DNA from 3 places in the Paenibacillus sp. JT31N7 genome. Region 1 is predicted to be linked to each of the others. Evidence: riboswitches for the same ligand, from Rfam matches in the RefSeq annotation. Region 1 holds a riboswitch; each other region holds the start of a gene.
What was found. Region 1 has a riboswitch for cyclic di-AMP ahead of AC58P5_RS12125 (3D domain-containing protein). Riboswitches for the same ligand answer to the same signal wherever they lie in the genome.
Positions count from the first base shown of each region.

Region 2: linked by a shared signal. The riboswitch ahead of AC58P5_RS17085 (CAP domain-containing protein) and the one ahead of AC58P5_RS12125 (3D domain-containing protein) in region 1 are both predicted to bind cyclic di-AMP.
Region 3: linked by a shared signal. The riboswitch ahead of AC58P5_RS17305 (hypothetical protein) and the one ahead of AC58P5_RS12125 (3D domain-containing protein) in region 1 are both predicted to bind cyclic di-AMP.

Region 1 is NZ_JCAUAT010000002.1:402,836-406,107, forward strand. Features, by position in the region: gene AC58P5_RS12120 (polysaccharide deacetylase family protein) at 1-998, shown strand, start outside; gene AC58P5_RS12125 (3D domain-containing protein) at 1,046-1,990, opposite strand; cyclic di-AMP (ydaO/yuaA leader) riboswitch at 2,002-2,191, opposite strand; gene AC58P5_RS12130 (hypothetical protein) at 2,457-2,678, opposite strand; gene AC58P5_RS12135 (manganese catalase family protein) at 3,057-3,272, opposite strand, start outside.
Region 2 is NZ_JCAUAT010000003.1:540,073-543,344, reverse strand. Features, by position in the region: gene AC58P5_RS17090 (M42 family metallopeptidase) at 1-610, opposite strand, end outside; cyclic di-AMP (ydaO/yuaA leader) riboswitch at 1,163-1,298, shown strand; gene AC58P5_RS17085 (CAP domain-containing protein) at 1,304-2,095, shown strand; gene AC58P5_RS17080 (Dabb family protein) at 2,618-2,908, opposite strand; gene AC58P5_RS17075 (DUF6382 domain-containing protein) at 2,982-3,272, opposite strand, start outside.
Region 3 is NZ_JCAUAT010000003.1:585,769-589,040, reverse strand. Features, by position in the region: gene AC58P5_RS17310 (L-lactate dehydrogenase) at 1-259, opposite strand, end outside; gene AC58P5_RS17305 (hypothetical protein) at 333-1,205, opposite strand; cyclic di-AMP (ydaO/yuaA leader) riboswitch at 1,208-1,340, opposite strand; gene AC58P5_RS17300 (DoxX family protein) at 1,594-2,133, opposite strand; gene AC58P5_RS17295 (hypothetical protein) at 2,196-2,402, opposite strand; gene AC58P5_RS17290 (acyltransferase family protein) at 2,993-3,272, shown strand, end outside.

The sequences.
Region 1 (3,272 bases):
CCTTCGTCTCCGCATGTTCTCCGGCAAAACTGCCGAACGAGGGCTCGACTTCTTCCCGGCTGGACGAAAACCGTTTTATCCCGCACTCTCTAAGCGAAGTTCCAGGTCCGTCATCCGTACCAGGTCCGGCAATATTCCAGCCTACGAAAGATCCGGCGATCCAGAAGAAAAACGCCGCGACTCCTTCGGCATCACCGGCTACTCCGGTCCCTTCGCCTTCCGTACCCGTAAAACCTAAACAAGCAGCCGCTCCTAAACCGGAACCGAAAAAGAAAGACGTTCCCGTTCAGAAGCATCATCAGGAAGCGAACGCCCTTCAGAAAACGGAGCAGCGCAAGCTGAGCTTAGCCGAGATTCATCACAAGTACCCTGCGGTTTTCCGGATGAGAGGAACCTCCCAAGGAAAAAAAATCGCGCTCACGTTTGATGACGGGCCCGATCACAAATATACCCCGCAAGTGCTCGATATTTTGAAAAAGCATCGGGTGAAAGCGACCTTTTTCGTGATCGGGAGCCGCGCTAAGGCACATCCCGAGATTATCGACCGGATGGTGCGGGAGGGTCACGTCGTAGGCAACCACTCGTACACCCATCCTTTTATGCCCAAACTGACCGCCTCGGAATTTTCTTCGCAAATTATGCGTACCCAGGACGTCATCAAACAGTTGACCGGATATACGCCCAGACTTGTGCGGCCTCCTTACGGAGCCATCAATGAAGAGCAGGTACGCTGGATGTCCGACCATCGCCTGATGGTCATGAACTGGGATGTGGATTCTCTGGATTGGAAAGGATTATCGGGCAAGCAGGTATACCGCAACATTGTGACCAAAGCCCGGGCCGGTTCAGTCATACTGCAGCACAGCGCGGGAGGTAACGACAAGCACGATCTCAGCGGTACAGTCACTGCTCTTCCCGATTTGATCCGTTCCTTGAAATCGAGCGGATACAAGCTGGTCACGGTGCCGGAGCTGATGGGAATTTCCAAGGGTCTGTAACGCACAAAAGACGGGAGCATTCGCTCCCGCCTTCTTTTCGGCTCCTATTATTTAAGAATGTACACTTTCACACTTTGATAGCCAAAGTTATTTACTTTCTCCTTGGAGCCCGGAACGAAGATATCGATCCGATTGCCTTTGATCGCGCCGCCGATGTCCGTCGCTTTGGCGATCATTCCCTTGGCCGGGAGGCCCGGGAAAGCATAACCCGTTACATATACGGTGGAGCCAAGCGGAATAACTTTCGGATCGACCGCGATGGTGCCAACGGTCAGTTTGTTGCCGTAGTAATCGATTCCGGCATATCCGCCGTTCTCGCTTGGGTCCGCGGAATAAGCGGATGCCTTGATAGAAAGCGCTTTTTTGTATTGAACCTGTTTGCCCGCCGCGGTTGTCAGCGTCTGCCCGGATTTTGCGGAAGCCGATGCGGCTTTGGCAGCCGGTTTCTTAACGGCCTTATTCTCCGCGCTTTTCTTCGGCTCGGAAGCCTGCGGCTTGCTGCTCTTCTGAAGAGCCCCCGAAGGTTTTATGGAATCCGCTTGGCTTGGCGAAGCCGGTGCCTGCGCCGGAACTTTTAACGTCGCTTTTAAAGCTTTAAGCTGCTCAGGAGCCGCTTCCCCCGCAATTTTCAGCTCGCTGCCTGCCGGCAGGCTAAGCGGATCCGCATCGGGATTTAACGATAAGAGGTCAAGAACGTCCATATTCATTTGGGAAGCGAAGTTCCACATGGAATTTGGCTCGGATAATACCAGAGTTTGATTTTCCGGTGTCAGGAAGGATTGGGCAAGTTCCGAATCGGCTGCTTGTCCTACCGTATCGGCAATGCCGGCGGCGATCTCCTGATAAGATTTGGCCAGTTTCCAAAACATCAGACCGTCGTTTTTAGCCGCTTCCGTTTCAGCCGCCTGCGACTGGAATGCGGAAGATGCCGCCACCACTGCACCTAGTAGCAGAGTAGCGCAAGTTTTTTTCCAATGATGCTTTAAAGCCATAGTTGATGTACGCTCCTTCTCGGTATTGCCTACGAGGTTAGCTGTCGGGTTTGGACTGAGAAGTCGCCCACGCTGTTGCCAGCGATTCACCCCTATCGGACGCCGCAGTCATGCGATACGGTTCCGAAGTAAATCATCCCCCGCACCTCATCCTCCCCTGGAAAATCCGGGAAACGATTGAAGTTTCGGCTCTTTACACAAGCTATCACATACATCTTTAGAAACAAACACACACAAATTGGTAAAAACCGACCTTTTCATTTTTTTAATCCGCCGGATAACCTGCTGCAAAAAGCTGATTCTTCAAGCCTATTTGAAGCCTGTTCCGCCCTTTAAACCGAAAAAATCAAAGGGAGAAAATTAACGTTATGCTCAGCGCACGCTTATGTAATTCTCATCTATTTCTCAGAAAAACCATCATTTATTCACCTTGCGGCCAGGTAATTCATCCCATAGGAGGAAACCTTTATTTGGCGATTCGTTTGCTTTCTCTCGGCTTTTCTTCGATTTTTACGGCTGCCTGGCTTCGTACCGATTCTACAGTCGGACGTTTCTTTCCCTCGTAAATATCATCGAAAGGACGAAACGGCACGTTATCGGACCGGTCAAATTCCTTCGGTTTGCGCAGACCTAATGATGCCGCTAAAAGAACTAACATGCCGATCAGCAGGCTTAATGTAATCCCCATGAATAGCAGCCTCCTTTCGATTCCAAAATCTAGGTTCTATTCCTAATTCTTAAGCAACTTATTCCAGTTTATCATACTTATAGGTAAAATGTGGTATTTATTTGCTTGAAATAGACGATTTTTTTAAGATTTTTCGTAAGTACGACATAATTCTTGCCTATTTCCAGCTTTTTAATAAAAATTCTTACTAGACGCCGACGCTTTAAACAGACTGTTTAGCTATAACTTGTATATAAGTAAGACACCTTCAGAAGGGGAAACGTTCCGGAAAAATTAGCAATCTTATTCAATTTTTCCATATCCATTGACTATCGGTCTTTCCCCGGCTTTAAAATTATCCGAAAAAAGACGGGTTTCCCCGTCTTTTTGTCCAGGCCGCTAGAAAATTTTCTGGGCAGCCCTTTCGTCTTTAAGTATTTCCACCGCTTCGCGGAATCGCATCGAGTGGACGATTTCCCGTTCACGCAGAAATTTCAGGCCATCCTGAAGATCGACGTCGTCCGTCAGATCGATGAGCCACTGATACGTGGCGCGGGCCTTTTCTTCCGCTGCGATATCTTCGTAAAGGTCGGCGATGGGATCGCCCTTGGCTTG
Region 2 (3,272 bases), on a different contig from region 1:
TCTTTAGAAGATCCATAAGCGCGAACAAGGCGGCCACGCTCGCTTTATCGTCGAGATGACGGGATTTGACATACCCGTTCTCCAGCATGCGAACCCGCGGCTCGAAGGAGACGAAATCCCCGACACGAATTCCCAGTTTCTGCACCTCTTCGCGATTGAAAGCCAGTTCGTCCAGGCGCACTTCCATATTCTCCTCGACGCGCTTGTGGTCTCTCGCATCCGGAAAAACGTGAACCGAAGGCTTGGTCGTTAAAATGGTGCCTTCATAGCTGAGTCCCTGGCGGGTATGAACGCGGCAGTACTCGTTTTCGATGGCGGCCATCATAAAACCGCCCACCGATGTAAGGCGCAGACGCCCGTTGTCCTTGATGGACCGGACCATCGCACCGAGCGTATCCACATGGGCCGAGAGCCCGATCGTGTAATCGCTCCGTTTACCCGGAATCGTGATGATGCCGCAGCCTTTATTCGTCAGTTCCAGCGTATAGCCAAGCTTCTCGGTTTCCGCCTTCACTTTATCCATAATGTGATGGGTGTATCCGCTCGGACTCGGCGTTTGCAAAAGCATGTCCAGCACTTCGAGCAGATACGTTCTGTTTACTTGCTCCATAAACTCAACCTCTCCTTTTTTAACCCGGTGCGAGTAGTGTCGCCCAATCGAACCGTTTAGCGGCATTCTCACCGCCTGAACGGCGGCCGGTTTCCGTTTGTGAGCGCTATGTAAAGTCTTGCTTCTACTTAATACCCCGAAACTCCCTCTATCCATCAGTCCTAAAACAAGCGTCAGTTTTGACTTGCGTGCATCAATTTTCACTCGCAGATAGGCGATGGTTTTATTTTCATGGAAATTTTTGCCGAATACCTTCATTTTAGAAGGAACTCTCCGGTTTAGTTTCTTGCAATATGATTGTAAAACCGGGTTCGGATTCCGAAATTTCCAGGCGGATTCGGCGTGCATTCAAAAGCGCCTCTTACAGGTGATACTACACTGTTTCCCCTCTGTTTTCAAACGATAAACCCGTTTAGCGGAAAACAATCCGGCCGTTACTGGAAAACTTTGAGCGGTGAAATCTAGCAAATCGCATGCTAGGATTAAAAGGCTTCTTCCGGGACGGAGCGCAGCACAGAGCGTCATGCCTGCTGCTCTTCTCAGGCGGAAAGCAAAAAAACAAGGCCGAAGCTTCTACGGAAGCACGGGGGAACCCATTTTTGGGGTGAAGCCATGATGTTCATGGCCGGGTGATTGCTCTTTGACCCGAATCCGTCAGCTAACCTCGCAGGCCGAAAAAGGAGAGATTCTAACTTGAAATCTATCAAAAAAGCAACTCTCGTTGGTGTTTTTGCCCTTACGTCCGTTTTCGCTACAGGCGCCGCATCCGCCGCGCCATGCAACGTTTCCGGCGGAGACACGCTTGCTGCTCTTTCGAACAAATACGGCATTGATCTCGCCTCTCTTCTCACATCCAATCCGCAGCCCAATAATCCGAATTTCATTTGGAAAGGCATGCAGATCGTCGTACCGGCTGCACCTCCCGCCGCGGAAAAACCGTCTGCCGAGACGCCGGTCGCACCTGAAAAGAAACCGGAGGCCCAGAAGCCTTCCGCACCTGCGGCAAAACCGAGCGCTCCCGTGAACACGACGAAACCGACAAAACCGACAACCAAGCCTTCCGCACCGGCTGCTGCTCCGACACCGAAACCGGCTGAAAAACCGGCCGCTTCCCAATCGGAATATGCGGATCAAGTCGTAACGCTCGTGAACCAGGAACGTGCCAAAGCCGGCTTAAAACCGCTTGCTTCCGACAGCGCGCTTGCCGCGATGGCACTGGATAAAGCGAAGGATATGTACACAAATAACTATTTCGATCACAATTCTCCAAAGTACGGATCTCCATTTGATATGATGAAATCTTATGGCATCTCTTATACGTATGCAGGCGAAAACATCGCCAAAGGACAGCGCACACCGCAGGATGTCATGAATTCCTGGATGAACAGCCAGGGTCATCGTCAAAACATTTTGAGCCCGAACTTCACAAAAATCGGAGTCGCTTACTACAACGGCGAATGGGTTCAAGAATTTATCGCGAACTGATTGATTTTGTAAATGCACAGATGCAAAATTTAAATTAAGGCAATAATTTTATCATACGATCCAATCTAAATGCAGCTATGTACATCGGCCGTTCCTTAAATGGAACCGGCCGCTTTTTTTTGCGTAAAAGGCAGGCTGTAAGGAGCCAAATGCCTGGGTCAAAAGTAAGGAGTCGTCATAATGATGCAGGCGTTGGGGAAACTAGGCTGGACGATTTTTTGAAGTAACGCACCTATAAAAAACAATCTATCCATCGCAAACATTAAGATCAGGGGATTCTGTAGTAGAGCTATGATCATTATACGTTATTTTTATATTCTTTCAGATAACAACCTTACTGTGGCATTAAGCTAATCGGAAGGAGAGTTCCGCCGTTGAATGACATCGGAACAAAGGAATTCGCTCACCTTGAGATGATGATCATGACTTTCACGTCGCTTGTACTGTCGGCGGCTAAAACTATAAAAGAACCCGCCGCGATAAACGGCAAGTTCTTACGGATATAACTGATTTTTTGAAAAATTAGCTTTCAAAGTCTACGCATGGAGCAACGCCGTCTTTGGCTTCACCCATATAGGCGAGCACATCCTGATGGACGGGGTGCACATTGTATGCTTTGAGGTCTTCAAGAGAGTTAAACTTGGTGATCAAAACCAGATCATAAGAGCGTTCGGAATGGATTACATCCGCCCCTACTTCGATATGCAGCAGTTCGGAAATTTTACCTTCCATGTTTTGAAGTTTGGCTCTTGCTTGTTCCACGGACTCCGGGCTGCGGTCTTTAAGCTTGAAAAACACGACATGTGTAATCATTGGGCATTCTCCTCTTTCCCGTTTCTTCAACAACCTGTCCATTATATCATTAACGTTACGGGACCGGAACACATCAGCAGGTTCTGAAGCTAAATTCGGTGTGAATGATCCGCACGATATCACCGTCTTTCAAAGCGACCATTTGGTAAGGAATCAGCATCCCGTCGTTTAAAAACGTACCGTTTCGCGAGCCGAGGTCTTTGACCGCGTACCCTTCCGGCGTCCGTAAAAACTGCGCATGAATCCGCGAGATTCCCAGCACATTTTCGATATAGTCGGCATCCCCTTCACCGCGCCCGATTATAAAAGAATCCGTATCGAGCAGAATCGTTTCTTTACGCCCTTCCCGCATAACTTCGAGTAC
Region 3 (3,272 bases), on a different contig from region 1:
CAATGATAATATCGGCACCTTCACAGTCGGAATAGTCACCCGCCCACACTTTCACCCTGCCCGTAAACGGCAGGCCGTGATTCATATCCAGTGCGTCCCCGTTCGCTTTCGCGTGATTATAATCGATGAGGACAAGTTCGGACATCCGCTCTCTGAGCAGCAGGGTATAAGCCGTGGTGGAACCGACGGCACCCGTTCCGATGACAACGATACGTGTTTTTTTAAGTGATTCCAGGTTTTCGAATTCATTAGCAGACACGAGAACCTCTCCTTTCAGGGGAATTCTGGTATTATTGTAGGCGAACTTCCCCCCAAAAAGCAAACGTCCCGCCCTACAAAACGACAAAATAAGCCCGGGACTCCTCGAAAAGCACCGACTGATCCAGCTGAAATCCGGTGCCGGCTATCCGCTCGCAAGCTTGCAGAGGGGCAAGGCGAGCCGGTTCGGGATAACGGCCCTCTTCCAGCCAGTCCGCTCCCAGCACCGCTGCGGTATGCTCCCATAAGCAGCAGGCCGGACCGATCAAATAATCTTTATGCATCGCGAGCGTCATTCCTTCCTGCCGCAGCATGCACGCGCTGCGCAGATCATCCAGCAGAGAGCTGCCGCAGCCGGGGTGAATCTCCCGCTCAGCCCGGAAGAACATGTTTACGGGAAATTCCCCTTCCGTCGCTGCAGCGTGTTCACAGCGCTCTACCTCTCCGCTGCGGGAAGGAAAGCGCGTTTTCGCGTCAGACCGTAATCCGTCTTCCGCACTCCGGACAGCTGCCGTTTGCGGGCGGAGGGAGCTGACGCCGGAACGGCTGAAGCTTCCGTTATTCCCGAAGCCGCCAAAGCTTCCGAGAATGTCGACAAACGGTTTGCGCTGCGACCGGGCCGTCAGATCGAACAATGCCATTTCTACCAGATCCGCTTTGACATTCCCCCAGAGAACGCGGTACAAGCGAACGATATCAAGCGCCTGCGCCACCGTGCTTTTGGGGAGGCGGTACAGAAATCGCGCCCATTTCACAAGATCGAAATACTTCTCATCGACGGACATCAAACATTCTCCCCAGCCTGTCTCTCCGCCCTCGTCCGTGAGTTTCAGAAGCCCGTATCTGCAGTTCTCGAGCTTTCCTTTGGCATGATGGTAACAGCAGGGTACATCGAATTCAAACAGTTCAATCCGGATAATTCGTGAGTCCATTTCTTCCTTTTCCACTCCTTTTCTCCCAATGACGCTTGCGAGGTTAGCTGCCGGGTTCGGATTTGAGAGGCCCCTACGGAATAAACATTCCGATTCACCCCAGTTCGTGGGTCCCCCGCTTCTCGTTCGAGAATTAAGCGCGCAGATGAAGATGATAGTATGGCCACCGCCGGCGTCCGGGCATGCTGCCCGAAGCCTGATCCGACGTACCATGAGAGTATGTTACTCCCGCGAATCGGGCCTGTAAACAAAACGGCGGACAGCCCTCTGCCATTCTGTTCCATGTAACCCTATTCATTTAATCGTTGCTTCTTCAAGCTGATTCCAGCTCATTCTTTCTCCGTTTAACAAAAAAAAGCCCCGGATATCCGGGGCTTTTGCTTGGATCGCGTCTATCGTCCGATCAGATGTGGGCGCGTGTCTTGCCTCCACCGAGGGTCGGGTTTGCGCCGTGGTCTCCGCGATGGCGAAGGAGCTTGCGGAGGTAAGGAAGGATGTAATAGTCGGCTCCGAACTTGCCGGCGTTGGCTCCGGCGGCGATGACGATGACACCGAGCAGGATCATCCAAGGGTTGGTGCTTACAGTACCTGCGAAGAGGAACATGAAGTTCATCAGAACCCCGAAGAATGCTGCCGCCGTTGTCAGTGCGCCGAGGACAAGACCCAGTCCTACCAGAAACTCTCCGAGCGGAATCAGTACGTTAAACAGTTTGGCGTTCGGCAGTGCAAAGTTTTCCAGGAATGCGGTGAAGGTCGGATAGACCAGCTCATTGGTCGCTTTATCGACAATCGGCTTCGTTACCGCGCCTTTCAGAAAGCCAGTGGCGTCAAACCCGCCTGTCAGCTTGTGCCATCCTCCCGTGATCCATGCGTATCCGAGATAGAAGCGGAGGATTAGCATCAGACCTGCCGCATAGACGTTCGTTCTTAACCAGTTAAACATATAAATTTCCCCTTTCAAGCTGCGTATTCTGTATGATGATGATCTTGCGTGTTTCCGTTTTTTTAAAGCCAGTACTGCTCGATCAATCCGCATTCCGCTTCCAGAGGAAGAGGAAGTCCGGTTTTGCCGACCGCTTGCATTCGGACGATTTGCCCTGCCTGCACACAGTCGAAGCATAAATCCTTATAACCCTCAGGGTGCGGTTGAAGCCGGGCGCCGCATGCCTCGCAGTGTGCGGGAGCCGCGTTTACAAGATGAAGGGCGGTCATGATATTCGCATCCTTTCGTAGTTCGCTATTTTATTGTGAATATTTTCACATTCTTGGCCGTAAATAGCTTTCTTCCCCTTCCTGAATCAATCAGGAAGTTCGGATGAGCCGGCGGAGCCGTCAGCTCTGGATACCAGAGGCTTTAACCGGCAGTCTTCGCAAATCCAGGCGGATTTGATTTTTTTCACGACCGGAATACCGGAACCACACTGCGGGCATCTTCCTTGTTGGACTTGCGGGTCAGCTGTCTCTTTCATGGCTCCTTCACCTTCTTTCGTGTGTTGTTCTCTCTTTCTGACTTTAGTATAGTCCTCTCCGCGAGGAGTGTATGTGATATTAATCACACTTAGCCCGAAATAAGTGATTATAATCATGTTCTAGCATTCTTCATAATGAAAGCCGTTACTTAATAAGGGCATGTGAATAATATCACAATCTATTAAAAGAAGAAGTTCTATACTTTCTTTAGAAAGCCATCTTCCCGTAACAGCCGCATCCAGGCAGGTTTGGCTGCTTGCGTTTCTTCTATAGAAACTAAGTAGAGAACAATCAAAACCTAAACAAAATTTGCACAAAGCGAGATGACCCCTATGCGAAACCCTACAGCCGTCTTTTTTACGAATGTCCGTTTCTTCCTGATCCTGCTGGTCGTTCTGGTCAACCTGCTGCTTACCCTTCCGCCTCTGCCGGAGGCAGCGCAAGCTGTTGTGACTGCCATCTTCACTTTTCATCTGCCGGTGTTCGTGCTGGTAACCGGTTATTTCGCCAAAACATACTGGCAGAAACCCGAAGCGGCAGCCGGAATGCTGCGGATCGCTCTGCAGTATCTCTTCTTTCAGACCTTGTACTCGGTCATGGATCTGTTCTGGC